Regions from separate parts of the Halomonas sp. AOP7-B1-5 genome, predicted to be linked through region 1. Evidence: predicted binding sites of a transcription regulator. Region 1 holds the regulator's gene; each other region holds the start of a gene.
The links. Region 1 encodes sigma-54, which starts transcription at its own class of promoters, with help from an activator protein. Its sites were predicted from a motif close to TGGCACNNNNNTTGCTNT; they were not measured.

Region 1 (7,789 bases):
TGCTCCGATCAAGCGCTCCGGTATAGGCATTACGGTTCCCAATGCACCAGATTATATGCATACGCATGCCGACTGGATTACTGATCGCCTAGGTGGCCACGGCGCCGTACGTGAAATCTGCGATACGCTACTCGAAGCGCAGGGCCACTGGGACGCTGTACTCGATACCTATTTACCCGGGCGCTCATAATGTTTAGCCGGATTAAAAGACGCGCCTGGCTCGCAGGCTTGGTCATTGCTTTAGGGGGTCTGCTGGTATGGCTGGATCCGCGCGGCCCACAAGACCAGTCAGTTGATCCGGCGGCCCAGGCCGAAGAGCCTGGCCACGTGCTGGAAAATGCCGAGATCACCCTGTTTGGCGAGTCGGGGCGCATTCAGCAGTCGCTGGCCGCCCCGCTGCTGGTATATATACCCCAAAGCACCATGGCCCAAGCGACGCAGCCTGAAGCCACTCTGTTTGACAGCGACAACCGTGAGTGGCTCGCCAATGCCAACGAAGGCGAGCTTAATACGGATACTCAGGAACTGACGCTGTCTGGCGAGGCTCGGCTTATCGCCCCGTCAGAAGGCTGGCAGCTAGATACGGACTTATTGCGCTATGATGGCCTGACGCGACACGCCTGGAGCGAGACGCCAGCGTTACTGCAACAGCCGCCCCAGCGCATGAGTGCATCACGTATGGACGTCTGGCTTGATGATAGCCAGGTCCGGTTAACCGATAACGTACGCGGGCACCATCCTCCCGTGACACAAACTCCTTAGGAGTCGCTATGAAAGCTTTTATTCGCACTGCGCTTTTTGCGCTTGCGGTGCCGCTATCGGCGGCGGCCCAGACAAGCCAAGCCCCGGTTGAAGTAGAGGCCGACCGTCTAGACCTCGACCAGCGTGCGGGCACGGCCGTATATTCAGGCAACGTCAATATTCGTCAGGGTAATATGCAATTACGCGGCGATCGCGTTGAAATTTTCCGTAACGATGCGGGTGAGCTTTCCCGTGCGATTGCAACGGGTGACCGCGCCTACCTGCGTAACCAGCTGGAAGACCAGGATACGCCGATGGAAGGCTGGGGCAAACGGGTGATTTATCACGTCTCTGAACGGCGCGTCGAGCTGATTGACCAGGCCGAATTGACTCAGGCGGGCGACAAGTTCACCGGAGGTCGCCTGGAATACTTTATTGATCGCGAAGTAGTGCAGGCACGCTCAGATGTGAGCGGCAGTGAGCCGCAGCGTATTCGTATGACACTTCAGCCAGCGCAATAGGAGTGGCCGATGGCTACTGTGGAATCACCACCAATCAAGACCCTCTACGCCAATCATTTGGCCAAAAGCTACAAGCGTCGCCGTGTGGTCAAGGATATTAGCCTGGAGATAGCCCAAGGCAGCGTTGTGGGCCTTCTAGGCCCTAACGGTGCGGGCAAGACCACCTCGTTTTACATGATTGTGGGCCTGGTGAAGTCTGACGCGGGCACCGTAAGTATCGACGAGCTTGATTTGACCCGCGCCCCCATGCACGAACGTGCCATGGCAGGCATTGGCTATCTCCCCCAGGAAGCCTCTATTTTCCGCAAACTGTCGGTGGCGGATAATATTATGGCGATCCTGGAAACCCGCAAAGATCTAGATAGCGCTGGCCGCGAGCAACGCCTCGAAGCGCTGCTTGAAGATTTCCATATTACGCATATCCGCGACAACCTGGGCATGAGCCTTTCGGGTGGCGAGCGGCGCCGGGTCGAGATTGCCCGCTCACTGGCCACAGAGCCTGCCTTCATACTGCTGGATGAGCCGTTTGCCGGGGTCGACCCCATCTCCGTCGGCGAAATTAAAAGTATCATTCGTGCCTTGAAGCAGCGCCATATCGGCGTGTTAATTACTGACCATAACGTGCGCGAAACGCTGGATATCTGCGATATTGCTTACATTGTGGGCGATGGTCATATCATCGCGGGCGGCAGCCCAGAGACTATTCTCAATAACCAGAAGGTCAGAGAAGTTTACCTGGGTGCTGATTTCCGTCTTTAAATTTATGTTCACTGCTAAACAGGGATCTGCAGCAGAATTATTATCAATGGCATGCTTATTGCACTTGCACATAAACATGACTCGCACTAGGGTAAAGCTTTCCGAGTAACGAGTGGTTCTCAGATGGTCATGAAAGCTTCTCTCCAATTGCGTATCGGTACGCAGCTGACCATGACACCTCAGCTGCAGCAGGCCATTGCCCTGCTCCAGTTATCCACATTGGATCTGCGTCAGGAAATTCAGCAGGCGCTGGATGCCAATCCGATGCTGGAACAGGAAGATGAATTCGGTGAGCAGGCAGCCGTTGAAACGCAGGAAGCGGAGTGGGCGGAAAGCATACCCAATGAACTCTCCGTTGATAGCGACTGGTCCGACACCTATCAGGATGTAGGCAGCTCAGGCAGCAGCACTGAGGGACCTGACTTTGAGCGCCAGGCAGCGGGACAAAGCCTGCACGGTCATTTGCTTTGGCAGCTCGCCATGACCGACTTCAGCGCACGTGAACAGCAGATTGCAGAAAGCTTGATCGACGCGCTGGATGCCAACGGCTACCTGACGCAGCCCTTAAACGATATTCGCGACGGGTTGCGCGCTCAAAATATCGAAGCGCTTAGCCAGCGCGAGATGGAAACCATTCTGATGCGTTTGCAGCAGTTTGAGCCGACCGGCGTTTTTGCCCGCGACCTGCGCGAATGCCTGATGCTTCAACTGGCTACCCTGCCCGATGACACTCCCCTGCTTGTCCCGGCGCGCCGTCTGGTACGCCAGTTTCTGGAAGCACTCGGCAAAAATGACATTCGGCTACTCAAGCGCCGCCTAGGGCTGGACGATGAGCAGCTAGACGATGTGATTGGCCTGATCCGCAGCCTGGACCCACGCCCCGGTAGCGCTTACGGGGTGACCGATGATAGCTATATCACGCCTGACCTGGTGGTACGCCACGATCATGAAGGCTGGCACCTGGAGCTTAACCCTGAAGCTCTGCCTCGCCTGCGCATCCAGCCCGACTACGCCAGCTTGATCAAGCGTGCCGACAAGAGCCAGGATAACCAGTTTTTAAAAGAGCACTTGCAAGAAGCACGCTGGTTAATCAAAAGCCTCTCCAGCCGCAACGATACACTGCTGCGCGTAGGGCGCGAAATCATCACCCGTCAAATCGGCTTTTTAGAGCAAGGTGAAGAGGCCATGAAGCCTTTGATTCTTGCGGATATTGCAGAAGCCGTGGAAATGCATGAATCCACCATTTCACGTGTGACAACGCAGAAATATATTCATACCCCACGGGGTGTCTTTGAGCTTAAATACTTTTTCTCAAGCCAGATCAGCGGTCAAGACGGGGGCGACAGCCACTCAAGCACGGCGATTCGCGCCCGGCTCAAGAAGCTGATCCAGGACGAACCCCCTGGCAAACCGCTCTCAGACAGCCGTTTGGTCACGCTGCTTGAAGAGGGAGGTATTACGGTGGCACGGCGTACTGTGGCCAAATACCGCGAGTCATTGGGCATTCCATCCTCCAGTGAACGCCGTCGCTTAAGGTAGGCTTTTAGGAGGTCTTGAGACAGTTTTGTACAAGAGAAACAGCAAAACTCGCGACAAGGGCTTTGCAACACCGTAAAAAGGGTTACAATCGAAATACAGTCCGATGGATAAGGAGTACGTCAATGCAAGTAAACATCACTGGTCATCACGTAGAACTGACTGACGCCTTGCGTGACTATGTTAATGAAAAGCTTGAACGCGTCGAACGCCATTACGACAATATCACCACGGTACAAGTAACCTTATCCATTGAGAAGGAGCGCCAGCAGGCGGCATGCACCCTTCATGCAGCAGGCGCCGACCTGCATGCCGATGCGGAAGATGTCGATATGTATGCAGCCATCGACGCATTAGCCGATAAAATCGATCGTCAACTCGTTAAGCATAAGGAAAAAGCACAAGCTCGCGCCCAAGGCGCAGGCGTGCGTTAACTCAATGACGTTGGAAACTATCCTCCCCCCGGAGCGCGTGCTTTACGATGTGCCTGGGGGCAGCAAAAAAAGGGTGCTGGAGTTTTTCAGCACCTTTATCGCTCAAAACACACCTAGCCTGGACAGCCAAGAAGTGTTCAGCCGACTGATTGGTCGCGAACGACTTGGAAGCACGGGGATCGGCAACGGCGTTGCCATTCCCCATGCACGTAGCCCTCACTGCGCTACGCCCATCGCAGGTTTTCTAAAGCTATCAGAGCCCGTTGATTTTGACGCTATAGACGGTGATCCGGTTGATCTCGTATTTGTGCTGCTGGTACCTGAAGAGGCCGATGATACACATCTGTCGCTCTTGGGCCAGGTAGCCACCATTATGAACGATGCCAGCACACGCCAAGCGTTACGAAAAACCAATAGCCAGCGTGAGTTGTTTGATTTGCTTATGAGTAAAATTCGTGAGCAGACAGCAACGTAGCCTGTAGAGCGTTTGGCATCTCTTCTCGCTTTCACATCCATGCTTTTACCAAAGCACGCAAAGAGAGCCATTATGCAACTGGTGATCATTAGCGGCCGCTCAGGGTCCGGTAAATCTATCGCTTTACAGGCGTTGGAAGATATTGGCTACTATGCCATCGACAACCTGCCTGCAATGTTGCTTGGCTCGCTGGTAGATGAACTTTGCGAAGAAGGCGGGCGTACGCACCTAGCAGTGAGTATTGATGCGCGCAATTTGCCTACGGCGCTGGAAAGATTGCCAACGCTGCTTGATGAGCTGCGTCAGCGCCCCATTGACTGCCAGGTCATCTATCTGACCACCGATGCGCGTATTTTGCTTGAGCGCTACTCTGCCACACGGCGACGCCACCCATTAACGCGTGATAGCCATATGACGCTTGAAGAGGCGATCACCAAAGAGGAAGAGACGCTTAATGAGATACGCGACTTAGCCGATCTTAGGATAGACACCTCACGTTTATCGGTACACGATTTGCGCCGGCGCATAGCCGATCAGGTCGCCCACCAGCACAAAGACCAGCTAACGCTTACCTTTGAATCGTTTGGCTACAAGCACGGCGTGCCCATGGATGCAGATTTGGTGTTTGACGTGCGCTGCCTGCCCAATCCCTACTGGGACCCAACGCTACGTCAGTACACAGGACGTGACGCAACGATTATTGCGTTTCTGCGCGGCTATCCGATTGTCGAAGATATGAGCAACGACATTCAGGCTTTGCTAGAACGTTGGCTGCCAGCTTATCAGAATAGTCAGCGTAGCTATATGACCGTGGCCATCGGCTGTACTGGCGGGCAGCACCGCTCCGTGTATATCGCCGAGCAGCTGGCCCAAAAGCTTGCGCCGTTAATAGGCGAAGTACAGTTGCGCCATCGCGAGCTTGGCCTGCAATATACGTTAAGCGGCACGCAAGCAGAGCCGCTTGATAAAGCTTCATTGGCAGAGCAGGCGCCTAGCGCTCAGTAAACGCATACTGCATACATCATTAATGACACCACTCGGAGAAAGGGAACCAGGGTGCCAGAAAGAACGCTAACACTTACCAATCAACGTGGCCTACATGCCCGCGCAGCAACCAAACTGGTCAAGTGCGGTCAGCAATATTCCGCCAGAATTCACGTGTACAAACAGCAGCAAATGGCTGACGCTGCCAATATCATGTCGCTTTTGATGTTAGCCGCACCTTGCGGCACCGAACTGCGTATTCACGCGGAAGGTGACGACGCCGAACACGCGCTTGAAGCCATACAAGCCCTGTTCGACGCCCGCTTTGACGAAGACCAGTAGCGCTTAGCTACCCGCCACCGTCATCGCATCAATCAGCCAACTACCCGTATGAACACTACCACGCGTATCAGTATCGCTGCCGATACCGACCAATCCTGAGAACATGCGCTCCAGGTTTCCGGCAATGGTGAACTCTTCAATTGGATACTGAACTTCACCATTCTCGACCCAGAAACCTGCCGCCCCGCGGGAATAGTCGCCGGTCACCCCGTTGACGCCCTGCCCCATCAGTTCGGTTACCCAGATACCCCGCCCCATTTCCTTGAGCAGCGCTTCGCGTGTTTTCAAGGGCGCGTCAAGGCGCACATTGCGTGCACCGCCCGCATTCCCGGTGGTCTGCATGCCCAGGCGACGAGCGCTGTAGGATGAGAGCATGTAGCTTGCGATGCTCCCCTGATCGATAAAGCGATTGTTGCGCGTTTGAACGCCTTCACCATCAAACGGCGTACTGGCCGTGGCTCCAACTTCCATGGGTCGCTCTTCAAGACTGAACCACTCGGGAAAAAGCGGTGTCCCCAGACGATCGCACAGGAAAGAGGACTGACGATACAGCGCGCCGCCAGCCAAGGCGCTGAGCAGATGACCGATTAACCCTGCAGATAGCGAAGGATCAAACAGGACTGGAAATGTACCCGTGGGGGGTAACTGGGCGCCTAACCGGCGTAGCGTGCGCGCAGCCGCCTCTCGGCCAACCTCAGCAGGGTCACGTAAATGCAGAGGGTTACGCGCAGAGGTATAGTCGTAATCGCGCTGCATGCCGCTCTCATCCTGCGCGATCAACATGCAGGAAAGTGAATGACTGCTGCCTTTCTGGGTGCCTAAAAAGCCGTGACTATTGGCATAGACCCGAACACCTTCGCCACTGGAGAGCGAAGCGCCCTCTGACTGGCTAATACCGTCAACATCGCGACCCGCCTGCTCACAGGCAAGCGCAATCTCAATAGCCTGTTCGGTGGTCAGCGCCCACGGATAATGCACTTTCAGATCCGGAAGCTCAGTGGCCATCTGGTCAGCATCTGCAAGCCCAGCGACCGGGTCTTCACCGGTGTAACGGGCAATCGCCAATGCCTTTTCAACCACGGCCTGAATAGAGGCGCTGCTTGCATCGCTTGAAGACGCACTTCCTTTACGCTTACCCACATAAAGCGTTACCGCAATGCCTTGGTCGCGGGAAAGTTCAACGGTTTCCACCTCACCCAAGCGCACGCTGACACCCGTGCCCTGATCGACGCTTGCGCCAACCTCGGCGGCATCTGCGCCCAGTCGTTTGGCCAGGGCCAGCGCTTCTTCTGCACGTGCTGTCAGAAGTGCCTGCTGCGAGGATGCATCAAATGCCTGTGCCATATGGCCTCCTTTTTCGTACGAATTGCATCGCCGAATCAATGTTATGGTCGCAGCCTGATATAATGCTGCCAACGAATCTTGTCTGTGAGTTTAATTATGCCGAAACTACGCCCCGAGCCCTTTGATACTCAAGAGCCCGAAGAGCGGCCGAGCAAATCGCAACTCAAACGCGAAATGCATGCGCTTCAAGCGCTTGGCGAAACCTTAATCGCCATGAAGCCCGCCGAGCGTGCTCGTTTTCCTCTCTCTGACGATATGCTCAGGGCCATTGAAGAGACCTCGCGTATCCGCTCCCACGAAGGGCGTCGTCGTCATATGCAGTACGTCGGCAAGCTCATTCGTAAAGAGGACCTGGTCGCGATTCAAGGAGTATTTGACTCAATCGAGCAGGAAAAAGAGCAGCGTGATCATGCTTTTCACCGCCTTGAAAAGTGGCGGGACCGGCTGGTTGAAGAAGGCGATCCTGCCGTTGACCTGTTCATGGCGGAATACCCCGACGCCGATCGCCAGGCGCTACGTCAATTAATCCGTAATGCCCAGCGCGAACGTGACCAGGGCAAACCGCCCACCAGCTCGCGTAAACTGTTTAAACATCTACGCGAGACGCTGGCGCTTTAACGCCCTAAGCTTCAACCCCGTTAAGAAGACTGCGT
Region 2 (7,789 bases), on a different contig from region 1:
TTTATTGAAGAAGTCAAAGCGCAAGGTGAGGTAGCCCGTTTGCTGGAGAAGCACGGTGTTCAAGGAGTCTCGGTCGCGCCCAGCGCTTAATGGACTGACGCCAGGCCGCTTGAGTAAGCGGCTTGGCGGATTGATGTTCTTCATCGTTGTTTCTTGGTATCAACCCTCAATCCACACATCAGCTTCTTTAAAGCTCACCTTCCAGGTAGCTAGCGTGACGCTGTCGTCTTCCACGCACTGGCCATCTTCCAAACGAAAGTGCTGCTTGTAAATGGGGGAAGCCACCACGGCGGCGCCCTTTATATCGCCCACAATGCCGTGGGCAATCACATTGGCGTTGGAAAACGGGTCGTGGTGATCAATCGCGTAAAGCTCACGCTCAAAGCCCGGCAAGTAAAATAGCGCGACTTGCGTCGGCCCCTGTGGTGTTTCAAGCCACGCAGCAACCCCGGAAAACGCGACTAGGTCGGTTTTGCTGCACAGTTTATGGCCGGTCGGTGCCTGTCTGCTTTGTGTAACCGTTGCTTGCTTCACTGCGGTAGCGGTCATGGAGTAGCCCTTTAAAGTGATGTTGGTTAGGCAGGCCGTAGCTGGCCGCGCTCACTGGTCATGATGATCGATGGGTCGGGGCGGCTATCGTTGACGTAGCTTCTAAAGCGCTTGAGCTTATCCGGGTCACTGATGGCGCCTGCCCATTCGCACTGATAGTTATCCACCACGGTTTGCATCTGGCGCTCCAGTTCATCACCCATGCCCAAGCTGTCGTTGAGAATCACCTCTTTCAGATACTCCAGCCCGCCTTCCAGGTTTTCCCGCCATACCGAGGTACGCTGCAAGCGATCCGCCGTGCGCACGTAGAACATCAGAAAACGGTCGATGGTGCGGTAGAGGGCTTCGTCGTCAAGATCGGTGGCAAACAGCTCGGCATGGCGTGGGCGCATGCCGCCGTTGCCGCACACGTAGAGGTTCCAGCCGTTTTCGGTGGCGATAATGCCGATATCCTTGCTTTGCGCTTCGGCGCATTCGCGGGTACAGCCTGATACGCCAAATTTGATCTTGTGCGGTGCACGAAGGCCCTTGTAGCGGTTCTCAAGTTTGATCGCCATGCCCACGCTGTCCTGCACGCCGTAGCGACACCAAGTGCTGCCCACGCAGGATTTCACCGTACGCAGCGACTTGCCGTAGGCGTGGCCGGTTTCAAAGCCAGCTTCGATCAGCTCGCCCCAGATATCAGGCAGGTCTTCCAGGCGTGCGCCGAACAGATCAATCCGCTGGCCGCCGGTGATCTTGCTATAAAGGCCGTACTTTTGCGCTACCTGACCCAGCACCACCAGTTTATCCGGTGTAATTTCCCCGCCTGCAATGCGCGGCACGACCGAATAGGTGCCGTTTTTCTGCATATTGGCCATGAAAGTGTCGTTGGTATCCTGAAGCGGGATATGCGCAGCGTCGGTAATCGGCTCGTTAAAGCAGGAGGCGAGAATGGAACCGACCGCAGGCTTGCAGATATCGCAGCCCAAGTGGTGGGTGCTAGGCGCGCCGTGCTTTTCGATCAACTCGCTGAAGGTCTTGATGCCCTCCACGCGCACGATGTCGTAAAGCTCTTGGCGGGTGTGCTGAAAGTGCTCGCAAATCGACTTGTCCACCTCAACGCCGCGTGCGGCCAGCTCATGATCCACCACGCTTTTCAAAAGCGACGCGCAGCCACCGCAGCCGGTGCTGGCGCGGGTGTCACCTTTCACGGATGCCAAGTCGCTGGCGCCTGCGTCAATGGCCGCGCAAATGCTGGCCTTGGTGACGTTATGGCACGAGCAGATCATTGCCGTTTCCGGCAGCGCGTCCGGGCCAAGTGCCGGGGCGGCGCCGCTTTGCGGCAAAATCAATGAGGCGGGCTCTTTGGGCAGCTCGATACCGTTGGCGTAATACTGAAGCAAGGTGTCGTAGACGCTGTTATCGCCCACCAGCATGGCGCCCAAGAGCTTCTTGCCGTCGCTTGAGACCACCATCTTGCGGTAAATCTGGGTAAGTGGGTCAAGGTAGCGAAACATCCGTGCGCCGGGGTTTTGAGTGCCGTGGGCATCGCCAATCGAGCCGACGTCCACACCCAGAAGTTTAAGCTTGGTGCTCATATCGGCACCGGTAAAAGAAGCATCGCCACCGGTGAGCGTCGAAAGCGCTGTCTTTGCCATCTGATAGCCAGGCGCCACCAGGCCAAAAATGCTCTGATTCCACAGCGCCACTTCGCCAATGGCTAAAATCGCCGGGTCGCTGGTTTGGCACTGATCGTTGATCACTACGCCGCCGCGCTCGCCGATCTCCAGGCCGCACTCCCGGGCCAGTTGATCACGCGGGCGAATACCCGCCGAGAACACGATCAGGTCGGTTTCCAGTATTTTGTCATCCTGAAACACCATGCGATGGCGGCTGGCTGCACCATCTTCAATGCGCTGAGTGGCCCGCTCGGTGAGTACCTGAACACCCAAGGCTTCGATTTTTTCGCGCAGCAGCTCGCCGCCCTCGCTATCCACCTGCATGGGCATCAGGCGTGGGGCGAACTCAATCACCGCGGTTTCCAGATTCAATCCGCGCAGTGCGTTGGCCGCTTCCAGACCCAACAGACCGCCGCCCACTACAACGCCGGTGGCCGCACTTTGCGCCGCCTCGCGGATGGCGTCCAGGTCGTCCAGCGTGCGATACACCAGGCAGCCTTCGCGATCGTTACCGGGAATGGGCGGCACGAAAGGGTAAGAGCCGGTGGCCAGTACCAGATGATCATAGGCGTAATGGCCGTGCTCGGTGGCTAGCGTTTTTGCCGCGCGATCGATGGAGATCACCGCTTCGCTGCTGTTGAATGTCACGCCATGGCTTGCGTAGTAGTCGGCATCACACAGGGCCAGCGCTTCGGCGTCGCGGCCCTTGAAGTATTCAGAAAGGTGCACGCGATCATAAGCACGATGGCGCTCTTCGCCAAACACGGTGACGTTCATCTGTGACAGGGCACCGTTTTCAACCAGCTGCTCGACCAGGTGGTGGCCGACCATACCGTTACCAATAATAATCACGTTGCGTTTAGAGGTGATGGACATGGCTAAGCTGCCTCCAGCGTCGATGAGGGAGTGGGTGGGGTATCAAGAAGCAGGGCGTTGGCATCGGCTTCACCAAACAACAACGCCTGGCGGCAGGCGCCCAGATCGGTTTTGGCTAGCGCCTGGGCGAAATACCAGGGGCCGGAATGGGTATCGCCATACAGCACGGCGCCTTCAAGCCTTCCGTTGCGCAGTAACAGGCGGCGGTAGTCGCCGTTTTCCGGGTCGCTGTAATGCAGTACTTCATGTTCTGGCGCGGCCTCCGTGGGGCCAAACGCGTAGAGGGCCAGGCCGCTGATTTTAAGCTTGGTAGCGGTTGGCGCCTCACGATAGCGGACGCTGCCATCGCCACACAGCGTGTTGGCTAACACATCTACCTGGCGCCAGATCGGCTCGACCAGGCCGTAGGTGTGCTGCTCGAACTGGCAACACTCGCCCAATGCATGAATATGCGGGTCGGAGGTAGTGAGCGTGTCATCAACCATGATGGCGCGCTGTGTAGCCAAGCCTGCCTGATGGCCAAGTTCTGCGTTAGGTGTAACGCCGGTTGCCACGATGACGCTTTGGGCAGGCAGGCGCTGGCCATCCTCCAGTACAACGGCGGCCAGGCTTCCCGCGCCGTCGTCTTCAAAATGGCTGATGCGTGCATTGGTTAAGATGGTCAAGCCACGTTGGGTAAGCGTCGTTTCTAGAAGCCCAGCGGCCATGCTATCCAGCTGACGATTCATTAACCGCTTACTTCGCTGTAGAACGCTGACGCTGGCACCCCGCTTGCGAAGCCCTTCAGCGGCCTCGAGCCCCAACAGCCCGCCGCCGACCACGACGCATTCCCCGCCCTGCAAGGCAAACTTTGCGAGCGTGTCGGCATCTTGCAGGGTACGAAACCCATGCACGCCGTTAAGGCCAATGCCGGGTACCTCGGGCAGCGTCGGGCGTGAGCCGGTGGCAATCACCAGGCGGTCATAAGTTAGCGTGCGGCAGGGAGTGACAACGCGCTGTTCTGCACGGTTGATCTCCAGCACGCATTCATTTAAGTGCAGGGTGATACCTTGCTTGGCGTACCACTGCGCATCCCGCAAGGTGAGGGCGCTAGGCGGCATTTCATCGGCGAGCAGTGGCGATAGCAGTATCCGGTTATAAGCGGGAGATGCTTCTGCACCAATCACCGTTATTTGCTGGGGTCGGTGAGGCAATTTAACGACCGCCTCTAGCAGACGCTGGCTCGCCATGCCGTTGCCGATAATGACCAAGTGATCATCAGACGAGCACCGAGAGATAGCGATCATGGGTTGCTCCTTACTGTTTCGCGCTTGGCTGCCAATACCTGTCTACAAAGACCTGGCTACAAATATCTGGCAGCGATAAATGCTGTCGTGGCGCAGCGCTGAAGAAAAAACAATAAAAAAGCCCCTGAGTTAGCGTCCCGGGCAAGTGGATTGCCAGGAAAACCGTATCAGGGGCTTCGTTGCCCGGTAGCTGAGGCCAAACCCGTTCGTGGGTTAAGCACAGAGCAGCCACCGTTGGCTGCCAGCTAGACTTGAATTTATCTAATCAGTACAGGGCAATTAATCAGCCAAACATCGCTCGTTATTTATTTTTATATTACTTATCAATAGGTTGATTTAAATAAATAGGTTGAAGAAAGCGCCTTTTCAGCCGCTTAAGCTCAGCCTGCGCACGCTCTTGGTGCGCTAAGCGGTAAAGATGCACCGAGAGTAGTCAGCGTTTGAAAATAAACTGTCTACACGGTCGGTCGAAAGATATTCTATTGTTTATTAACCTGCTGTTTAAGCTGGTATTTTTATTTTAATAGGCTGGTTGGCGCAGGCCTTGCTATTACCTTGGTAACAAGCAACAAAGCACAGACGGGTTTATCGGCACAATAAAATGCAGCCATCGAGTTTGACGGGCAAATAACAACGCTAACGCCATCAGACGACAGGCCATTAATAAATGTGTCCAATCCCAGCAGTGCGACATTCGGCACCGGTGCAGGTGTCCCTGAGACAACGGCGTCCAGGCAGGCTTCTTATGAGGCTCGCTTGGGCGCTTTTTGCTTTTTAAGCGGGAGGAAATCAGTATGTCCCAGGCCACACGCTCGGCTTGTAAAGCAAACACGACGTGCCCTTATTGCGGTGTCGGCTGCGGCGTAACCGCCACTGTGGCAGGCGGCACAATCAGCGCGGTTGAAGGCGACCGCGACCATCCCGCCAATTTTGGCCGGCTGTGTGTGAAAGGCTCGGCACTGCACGAAACCCTTGGCCACCATGACCGGCTCACCACGCCCTGGGTCGATGGCCAGGCCGTTGACTGGAATGTGGCATTAACCACCTTGGCAGAGCGGTTGCAAACGACTCGCGCAACTTACGGCGCAGAGTCCGTGGGTGCTTACCTTTCAGGTCAGCTATTAACCGAAGATTACTATGTGGCCAATAAGCTGTTTAAAGGCTTTTTAGGCACGCCGCACCTGGATACCAACTCGCGACTCTGCATGGCTTCTGCCGTGGCGGCGTATAAACGCTCGTTGGGCGCAGACGCCGTTCCCTGCAACTATGAAGATATTGAAGAGGCCGAACTGGTGGTGCTGGTGGGCTCGAATCTGGCCTGGAACCACCCGGTGCTTTACCAGCGCTTGAAGGTCGCCAAAACGCGCAATCCGCTGATGCGGGTGGTGGTCATCGACCCGCGCGTGACCGACAGCTGCGAAATTGCCGACCTGTACCTGGGCATCGCACCCGGCAGCGATGCGGTGCTGTTCAATGGCCTGCTGGCCTGGATGGCTGAGAATAACAAGCTGGATCAGCTCTATCTGGATCGTCATACACAAGGTTTCGACGAAGCGCTGCTGGCTGCGAGCCACTGCGACATTGATGACGTGGCGGCGATATGTGATATCGACCCTGAGCGGCTGGAGACCTTTTACTACTGGTTTGCCAGCCAACTCCATGTCGTGACGCTCTACTCCCAGGGCGTCAATCAATCCACCAGCGGTACTGATAAGTGCAATGCGATCATCAACTGCCACCTGGCTGGCGGCAAAATCGGCTTGCCGGGAGCAGGGCCTTTCTCGATTACCGGCCAGCCCAATGCCATGGGCGGGCGCGAAGTGGGCGGGCTTGCCAACCAGCTGGCCGCGCATATGGATTACCACACCCCCGGCGCCCTCGGCCGGGTCACCCGCTTTTGGGCGACGGAAATGTTAATGCCCGAACTGCCCCTGGCGCCTGGCTATAAGGCGATTGAGCTTTTTGACGCGGTTGAGCGGGGCGAAATAAAGGCGCTGTGGATAATGGCCACCAACCCGGCGGTCAGCTTGCCGGATGCCGCCCGCGTGCGGCGTGCGCTTGAAAAGTGCCCGCTGGTGATTGTGTCTGAATGCGCCAGCCATACCGATCTACTGGCCTACGCCGATATCATTCTGCCTGCGACTGGGTGGTCGGAAAAAGACGGCACGGTGACCAACTCCGAGCGGCGTATTTCACGCCAGCGTGGCTTGCTACCCGCGCCAGGCCAAGCGCGTCACGACTGGTGGATTATGTGCGAAGTTGCCAAGCGGTTGGGCTTTAAGGAGGCGTTTGACTATAGCCATCCCCATGAAATTTTTGACGAGCACGCGCGCCTTTCCGGCTTCGAGAATGAGGGGGAGAGCAAACGGCTCTTCGATATTTCCGGTTTGGCGGGGCTTGGGCGAGAGGCCTACGATGCGCTGGCGCCGATTCAGTGGCCGGTTACCTTTTCAGCGCCTCACGGAACGGCGCGGTTGTTTGAAGACGGTGAATTCGCCACGCCTGATGGGCGCGCCAGTTTCATCGCCATAACGCCTCGCCTGCCGGGGCAACGCTTGAGTGACGCCTATCCGCTGCGCCTGAATACCGGGCGTATTCGCGACCAGTGGCACACCATGACACGCACGGCACGTGCGCCCCGGCTGATGAATCATCGCCACGAGCCATTTATCGAACTCCACCCAAGCGATGCCGCGCGCTATGGCATTGGCGATCAGCAGCTGGCAGTATTGTCCGCCGCCAGCGGCGAGTATCGGGGGCGAGTGCGTATCTCAAACGCCCAGCGGCGTGGCGAGGTGTTTATTCCCATGCACTGGAGCGATGCGTTCAGTAAATCGGCGCGTAGCGGCGCCATGCTGGAGGCCATCACCGATCCCGTTTCAGGCCAGCCGGAAGCCAAGCACGGCGCGGTGGCACTGGCGCCGCTGAACACGGCTTGGGAGGCAACGCTGTTGATTGCCCAGCCATTAGGGGATAATAGTCAGGAAGTGCCCGCGTGGTGCAAAAGCGATTACTGGGCGCGCGTACCCATGCAGGGCTGTCAGCGCTGGCAGCTGGCTGATGCAAATCCGGTACATGACTGGCTGGCGCTACTCGCCACGTGGCTACCCGATGAGGCTAGTTTGTGGTGTGAAGACAGCGGTAAGGGTCGCCTGCGCGCTGCGGCTATTGTGCAAGGCAAGCTGCACTGGTGGTTAATGGTTGGCCCGCCGCGCGAATTGCCGGGGCTTGCCTGGCTTGAAGCACGTTTTAACGAAACAGCCATAAGTGATAAGCACCGGCGCCGGCTGCTGGCGGGGTGTGATGATGGCGCAGCGGATACCGGCCCTGTGGTATGCAGCTGCCACCAAGTGGGCCAAACGGCGATTGTTAATGCCATTCGTACCGGTGATAGCAGCGTGGAAGCCTTGGGTGCAC
Region 3 (7,789 bases), on a different contig from region 1:
CTGGCCGAGGTTCGGCCCCACGTTGGTGAGCTGGGAAAGCGCGACCCCGGCAAGCCCGGCAACCCCCGAACCCAGCGCAAACGTCATGATATCCACACGTGTCGCACGGATGCCCATGGAGCGTGCCATGGCGCGGTTCTGGGTCACGGCACGCACTTCAAGCCCCAGGCGCGTGCGGCGCATAATCAGCATCAACGCGGCGAAAACGACCAAGGCAAAGATGAGCACCACCATGCGGTTAATGGTTAGCGACAGCGCATCGTTGATCACCAGCGAGCCGCTCATCCACTCAGGGGTAATCACCGTGCGGTTAAGCGGTGAGATGCCGGTGCGTACCAGCTGCTGCAGAATCAGGCTGATACCGAAAGTGGCGAGCAGCGTTTCCAGCGGGCGGCCTTTCAGAAACTGAATAACGCTGCGCTCAATCGCGACACCCACGAGGGCGGCGACCAGAAAGCCGGCCGGGATGGATAGCACCAGCGCCAGCCCCGGCTGGCCGGGCAATAGCTGCTGCATCATCCAGGTAGTGTAAGCACCCAGCATCATCAGCTCGCCGTGGGCCATGTTGATCACACCCATCACGCCAAAGGTAATCGCCAGACCAATGGCGGCCAGTACCAGTACCGACCCCAGGCTCAAGCCAAAGTAGAGCGTTTCAACCCCACGGTTGATTTTCAGGTTCTGTTCCACGCTGACAAGCGCGGCGCGGGCGGCATCCGCAACTACCGGGTCGTCGCCATTGGCTGCGCGGTTCAGAGCCACCCGAGCACGGGGATGCAGGCTGCCGGTAAGCGCCTCGACGCCGGCCATTTCTCCCTGCTCGGCGCGATAAATCGCCACCGCCTGGCTTAGCCGGGTGCGCACCTGACTATCGTCTTCTTCCAGTATCAGTTCATTGATCGGTTCGACCAGCTCGCTGTCCACTTCGCCCAGCAGTCGAGCGGCGGAGGTGCGGCGGCGTTCCAGATTGGGCGAGTAGAGATCCACCACGGCAATCGCACTGCGCAGCTGGTTACGCAGGGCGTTATTGATGCCCACGCGGTCCAGATCGCGACGTGACATTTCACCCAGCGGTTCATTCGTCAAGGCGTCTGCCACCGGCCACTCGCGGCCACTGTTATCGAGTACGACAACAAATTGACCATCGTCGGCACGCTGCAAGCGGCCATCCAGCAGGGCCTGCAGCCAATCACGGGCGCGCTCGTCGTCGCTTTGTAAAATGGCGGTGATGGCCTCGCCTTTATCGCGGTAAGAATCAACATCCAGTGCGTCAAGAAGCGCAAGCGCAGCGGTATCATTAGGTGAGGAATTGGCGGTGTTTGTTTGTGCCTGCGCGGTGAGGGTGACCCCCAACAGCAGGCAGCAGAGCATCGCCAAGGAAAGGAAACGCCTCATAGGGTTCTTCCTTTGGTTATCCAGGTGAGAAGGTAGCGTGCTCCTTGCCGCGCCGGGGCGCGGCAAGGGAGATGTTTTAGCGCAGTTAATTACTCGGCGAGTGCCGCTTCGGCTTCTTCAGCGGCGGTGCTGCCACCGCACGAGCCGTTCACGACGTTAAAGTTGCCGCACTCCATGGGCTTGCGCCAATCGGCAATCAGATCACGCGAGCCGGGCAGGTAATCAGACCAGGCATCACCCGCTACCGTTGAGGGCGTTTGCCAAACGATGTCGAACTGGCCATTGTCCTGAATTTCACCAATCAGCACTGGCTTGGTGATGTGGTGGTTAGGCATCATCGCCGCATAGCCACCGGAAAGGTTGGGTACGGTCACACCGATGATGGCGTCTTTTACCGAATCGACATCGGTAGTACCCGCTTTACGCACCGCTTCGGCCCACATGTTGAAGCCAATGTAGTGCGCTTCCATGGGGTCATTGGTGACGGTTTCTTCGTCGCCGGTGTAATCGATCCAGGCGTCGATAAAGTCGTAGTTATCGTCGTTATCGACGCTCATAAAGTAGTTCCAGGCAGCCAAGTGGCCCACCAGCGGGCCGGTATCAATACCGGTAAGCTCTTGCTCGCCAACCGAGAAGGCGATAACCGGAATATCGGCGGCGTCGATCCCCTGGTTAGAAAGCTCGGTATAAAACGGCACGTTGGCATCACCGTTAATCGTCGAAATCACGGCGGTCGGTTTGCCCTCTTCACCAAAACGACGGATTTCTGACACGATATTCTGCCAATCGGAGTGGCCGAACGGTGTGTAGTTGACCATGATGTCTTCTTGCGCAATACCGTGCTCATCCTTAAGGAAGGCTTCGAGGATACGGTTAGTGGTGCGCGGATAAACGTAGTCGGTACCGATCAGCGCAAAGCGCTCAATGCCGACTTCATTGATCAGATATTCAACGGCAGGAATGGCCTGCTGATTAGGCGCCGCCCCGGTGTAGAACACGTTTTCTGATGACTCTTCGCCCTCATACTGCACCGGGTAGAACAGCAGGCCGTTTAACTCTTCGACCACCGGCAGCACGGCCTTACGCGATACCGACGTCCAGTTACCGAAAATGACATCAACCTCTTCCTGGGCCAGCAGTTCACGGGCACGTTCGGCAAACAGCGGCCAGTTAGAGGCCGGATCAACCACTACCGCCTCCAGTTGGCGGCCCAACAAGCCCCCAGCGTCATTTTGCTGCTCAATCAGCATCTCGACCGTATCCTTGAGAACGGTTTCACTGATCGCCATGGTGCCGGACAGAGAGTGCAGGATACCGACCTTGATCGGGTCGTCGTTCTGATCGCCGCTTTGGGCAATGGCCTGGGCGCTTGCACCCATCACTGCGGCGGCCAGTAGAGAAGTAATAAAACGGCGAGAAAGGACATTGTGATGTTGTATGGCCACTTGAATCTCCTTGCACCCTTTATAGCTGGGGCTTGTTATGAGGGCTTCGCGACCGAGCTGACTGCCATTACGCGTGATTATTATGGGTACGGCATCGACTCGGTACGTCCACGAGGACTTAGCCACTAGCATTTGCAAGGGGTGCGCCACATTGAAACAAAAGCTAGTATTAACTTTTAAATCAATTGCTTGGATATATTTAAAAAGCTACCATTCTGATCTTTTGCACTGCGGTAGCGCGTCCATGCATTTGCGGCGCACACTTCTTATGCACCAGGACGACGCTTTGCACCAACAGTGCACGTTAAGGCTTCAGATACAAAAAAACGCCCTAGGAAACTCCAGGGCGTTTTGGATTAGAGCTTGAAAGAGCACTTAAAGAAGTACCCAAAAAGTACTTAAAAAAGCACTAAAAAATGCTTATTCGGCAGCCGCTGCCGCCCGCTTACGACGCTTTTTCAACAGCGGTAAGCCAAGCGACAGTAACGCGATTACCAACAGCGAGAGTGAAATCGGCTTATCAATAAACGTCGTCCAGTCACCGCCGGAGATCTGCAGCGCACGGCGCATGGACTCTTCCATGATATTGCCCAGAATCAACGCCAGGATCAGCGGGGCCGCCGGGAAGCCAAACAGGCGCATGCCCAGGCCCAGCAGGCCAAAGCCCAACAGCAGCAGCAGGTCAAACACGCTAAAGCTCATGCCGTAAACGCCGATCATGCAGAAGATTAGAATCAGCGACAGCAGCAGCGGCTTGGGGAGGTCGAGAATTTTGGCAATCAGCGGAATCAGCGGCAGGTTCAAGACCAGCAGGAAGATGTTGCCGATATACATACTGGCTACCACGCCCCAAAACACGTCCGGGCGTTGCTCAAGCATCATCGGGCCAGGTGTAACGCCCATCACCAACAGCGCGCCCAGCAGTACCGCCGTGGTGCCCGAACCCGGTACACCCAACGTCAATAATGGTACAAATGAGCCGGTACACGCCGCATTGTTGGCGGCTTCAGGAGCTGCCACCCCTTTAATGTTGCCCTGACCGAAGGTATTACCATCTTTGGCAATACGCTTTTCCATGCTGTAGCCCAGAAACGAGCCAATAGTGGCGCCAGCACCAGGCAAAACGCCGGTGAAAAAGCCCAGTACCGAACTGCGGCCAACCGGTCCGGCGATCTCTTTCACTTCAGAACGGGTTAGTTTTAGCGAGCCAATCGCATTGCGTGGCGTCTCTTTACCGCCCCCGCCACGCAGCAGCATGTAGAACACCTCAGCGAGCGCAAAAATACCCAGCGCGACCACCAGGAAATCAATGCCGTCAAGCAACTGCGCCGAACCAAAGGTAAAGCGCTCAGTACCAGTTTGCATATCGATGCCGACAATCGAGATCATTACCCCGACAACCGCGGCGATTAAGCCTTTTACCAGCGACTTATCAGACAGCGACACAACGGCGGTCAGGCCCAATACCATCAGGGCAAAATATTCAGCCGGACCAAAGCTAACCGCCACCTTGGAGAGCAACGGAGCCACCAGCATCAAGAAAATGACCGACACCGTGCCGCCCACAAAAGATGAATAGGCGGCTATGGCAAGCGCTTTACCCGCCAGCCCTTTCTTGGCCATGGGATAGCCGTCAAACGAAGTAGCCACCGTGCCCGCCACCCCTGGCGCATTAAGCAGGATGGATGACGTGGAGCCACCGAAAATAGCCCCGTAATAAACTCCCGCCATGAGAATCAAGCCAGAAGATGGCTCCATGGCAAAGGTAATCGGAATCATCAAGGCAAGTGCACTGATGGGGCCTAACCCCGGCAGCATGCCAATAATCGTGCCAGCAAACACGCCGGCAAAAACGTAAGCGATATTGATCGGCTCAAGCGCGATGCCAAAGCCGTACATAAGATTATTCAAGGCATCCATGAGAGTTACCCTCTTAAAGACCTGCTAAAACGGCTTGTTTAGAAAGGCAAAACGCCCGTCGGTAGATACACATCCATGACCCGTGTCATGGTGAGATAGAGGGCTAATACCACTCCCAACGACGTGGCAATGTTGACTATTAGGCGGCGATAGCCGTAGTAGGCAGTCAACCCTACGCATAGCAGCGTGGAAGCCAGGACAAATCCTAACGGCACTAGTAGCAGCGCATACGCTGCAATCGCCAGTGACGTGACAATAACGCGCGCCCAAGGCGTCAGCAGCAGCGGGCCCTGAGTGGCTTCTTCGTCAATCTCATCTGCGCCGGCTATCGCGCCAGGTTTTTCAAAAAACAGAAAGGCCGCCAGCAGCAGCAGAGCGACACCTAATACCTTGGGGAACAGGTCAGAATCGACCGGGCGTGGCAACGGAAACGTAGGCACTTGCCACGCCATGGCCAAATAGGCAGCAGCGAAGAGCGCCAGTACCACCGCCAGCCACTGGTTGGTATTCAATTTAGTCATTGGAATTCTCCGGGAGCACACGCCCAGTCGTTTCGGACAGGGACGTCACGAACAGACGCACCCAGCGGCACATTGGCCGCTGGGATAACACAGCATTGCTCTATAGGGTGTTTATTGGCGCAGCAGGCCAAGGTCGCTCAGCACGCTGCTGAACTGCTCTTGCTGCTCATCAAGGAAGACACCAAATTCTTCGCTGTTCTGATAGGCATCGATCCAACCTAACTGGTCGCTTGCCTGACGCCAGGCATCGGTTTCGAGCATTTCAGCGAACAGATCTTCGTAGTAGGCAACTGCTTCTTCGGGCATATCCGGGGTGCCCATCACGCCACGCCAGATGTCGAAGGTGTAATCGATACCTTGTTCCTGGTAGGTCGGCACGTCAGCTAATCCACCGCCCAGACGCTCTTCGGAAGATACGCCCAGGGCGCGCAGTTGACTGCCCTCACCCAGTTGGCCCACCGACTCACCCGCACCGGTAATGACCGCTTCAATATGCCCGCCCATCAGGTTGGTCATGGCATCGCCACCGCCTGAGAACGGAATATAGTTAATGCTTGAAGCATCAAGGCCAGCTGCCGAAGCAAGGCCTGCGACAGAAATATGATCCATCGAGCCCGGCGCACTGCCGCCGCCCACGCTCAGGCGGGGATTCTCTTTGAGTGCCGCAAACAGATCGTTAAGATCCTGATATTCAGAGTCTGCGGCTACCAGAATGATCGAGTAATCGGTATTGATGCGTGCCACCGGGGTGAAGTCGGTGTGATCGTAGCGCGACGCACCGGCAAGCGGAACCAGAATCACTGGTGGGCTAGTAGCAAACAGTTTGTGTGGGTTACCGCTATCACGAGCGATTTGCGCCCAGGCCACCGCACCACCACCGCCAGGTACGTTGATTGCGGCAAAGTTCTTGTCAGCCAGTTCTTCTTGCTGAATAACACGCGACATGGTGCGCACCAGCGTATCCCAGCCGCCACCCGGGTTGGCGGGGGCAACGAACTCAATCGATTTGCTCGGCGTCCACTCCTGAGCCTGGGCAGTGACACTCATACCCGCCAGAGCGGCCATCGGTAGGGCAATTACGGCTAAGCGCTTCAAGGAAAGCGAGGTCATTTGGCGTTCTCCACATATATATGTTGTTGTGTGGTCCACTGTTATTATTTCGTGGTTACGCCGCGAACGTTAGAAGAGGTCGCCCCTTGCCGACAAGTTTGTGAACATAAAGAACAAAAAGTGCATTGTGAGCGTTTTGTTCATTATGCTCACGCACTGGGTTTATAAATAGGGCTTGTAAATAGAATTTATAATGTGTCCATCCACTCCCGGCCCCGCTCAAGTAGGCGATAGCGGCGCTCGGGACGCCCCACATCGCCATAACCTAGCTCAGCAGCCACGCTCTGCTCGGCGACCAGAAATTCCAGATAGCGGCGGGCAGTCGAGCGGCTTGCGCCCATGGCTTTAGACACCTGCATCGCCGTTAGCGGCAGCGACGAGATCGTCAATGCGTCGATCACGCTGCGCAGCGTTAATCGATCAATCCCCTTGGGCAAACTGCCCACCGGCGTGCGGGGGCTGGCGTCAGGCATCAAGCGTGCCAATACTTGATCCAGCTCATCCTGGTTCATTTCATTTTGATTGGCCAGCGCTTCGCGCTCACGCTGAAAACGCATGAGCGTCTGGTGCATTCGAGAGGCTTCGATGGGCTTGATCAGGTAGTCAAAAACACCACAGCGCAGCGCTTCACCGATGGTGTCGACCTCGCGTGCAGCGGTCACCATCACGATATCCACATGCACATAGTCGCGCCGAATGGCCCATAGAAGCTCTAGCCCCTCTACATCCGGCAGATAGGCATCCAACAAGATCAAATGGATATGGTCAGCATGCTCGGCCATCAGGGCTTTGGCTTCGCTGCCATTGCGCGCCATACCCACTACGTGAAAGGCATCACTTTGCTCAATGAAGGTCTTGTGGATGTCGGCGATGCGAAAATCGTCTTCGACAACCAGAATGCCGTATTGGGTTGCAGGCATGCTCACTCCTTTTACGGGCGTCATTATTATGCTTAGGGCGCATCAGGTTCAGCGCACAGTGAGCGGTCCAGCACTGCAATAAAGCAGGCGCCGCCCAGCTCGCTCTCTTCAAGCGTTACGGCACCACCATGCTGTCGGCAAAGCCTTGCCACCAGCGCCAAGCCGATGCCGCAATGCTTGCCCGCTTTAGTAGAAAAGCCTTCCTGGAACACCGACTCGGCATGCTCGGGGAGTACGCCTGGACCATTATCCTCTACTTCAATCAGCAACTGCTCACCCAAATCAGTGAAAAACAGTCGTACGCTGGGCGCGCTGCTATTAGGGCCGTTAAGCGCGGCGTAACAGGCATTATCCAGCAGGTTACCGACCACACTCATCATGACTTCCTGCCCGGTCGGGGTCAGCGGGCAGGAGAGCGAGCTCTGCTCGTCGATCTCAAGCGTCACGCCCAGTTCACGTGCCCGGGTAAGTTTACCCA

Region 2: ACT3XD_RS16095 (nitrate reductase) is a predicted target of sigma-54. The motif match lies at 4,906-4,923, and genes of this name have one in related genera.
Region 3: urtA (urea ABC transporter substrate-binding protein) is a predicted target of sigma-54. The motif match lies at 2,972-2,989, and genes of this name have one in related genera.

The regions. Positions count from the first base shown of each region.
Region 1 is NZ_JBQTDC010000001.1:129,061-136,849, forward strand. Features, by position in the region: gene ACT3XD_RS00625 (KdsC family phosphatase) at 1-190, shown strand, start outside; gene lptC (LPS export ABC transporter periplasmic protein LptC) at 190-762, shown strand; gene lptA (lipopolysaccharide transport periplasmic protein LptA) at 771-1,262, shown strand; gene lptB (LPS export ABC transporter ATP-binding protein) at 1,272-2,021, shown strand; gene ACT3XD_RS00645 (RNA polymerase factor sigma-54) at 2,145-3,560, shown strand; gene hpf (ribosome hibernation-promoting factor, HPF/YfiA family) at 3,683-3,991, shown strand; gene ptsN (PTS IIA-like nitrogen regulatory protein PtsN) at 3,996-4,466, shown strand; gene rapZ (RNase adapter RapZ) at 4,539-5,471, shown strand; gene ACT3XD_RS00665 (HPr family phosphocarrier protein) at 5,523-5,792, shown strand; gene pmbA (metalloprotease PmbA) at 5,796-7,136, opposite strand; gene yjgA (ribosome biogenesis factor YjgA) at 7,233-7,754, shown strand; gene tldD (metalloprotease TldD) at 7,775-7,789, opposite strand, start outside.
Region 2 is NZ_JBQTDC010000039.1:4,281-12,069, reverse strand. Features, by position in the region: gene ACT3XD_RS16115 (ABC transporter substrate-binding protein) at 1-90, shown strand, start outside; gene nirD (nitrite reductase small subunit NirD) at 160-549, opposite strand; gene nirB (nitrite reductase large subunit NirB) at 576-3,086, opposite strand; gene ACT3XD_RS16100 (NAD(P)/FAD-dependent oxidoreductase) at 3,089-4,372, opposite strand; gene ACT3XD_RS16095 (nitrate reductase) at 5,167-7,789, shown strand, end outside.
Region 3 is NZ_JBQTDC010000021.1:49,823-57,611, forward strand. Features, by position in the region: gene urtB (urea ABC transporter permease subunit UrtB) at 1-1,395, opposite strand, end outside; gene urtA (urea ABC transporter substrate-binding protein) at 1,485-2,774, opposite strand; gene ACT3XD_RS11720 (tripartite tricarboxylate transporter permease) at 3,261-4,760, opposite strand; gene ACT3XD_RS11725 (tripartite tricarboxylate transporter TctB family protein) at 4,799-5,281, opposite strand; gene ACT3XD_RS11730 (Bug family tripartite tricarboxylate transporter substrate binding protein) at 5,393-6,391, opposite strand; gene ACT3XD_RS11735 (response regulator) at 6,580-7,311, opposite strand; gene ACT3XD_RS11740 (ATP-binding protein) at 7,344-7,789, opposite strand, start outside.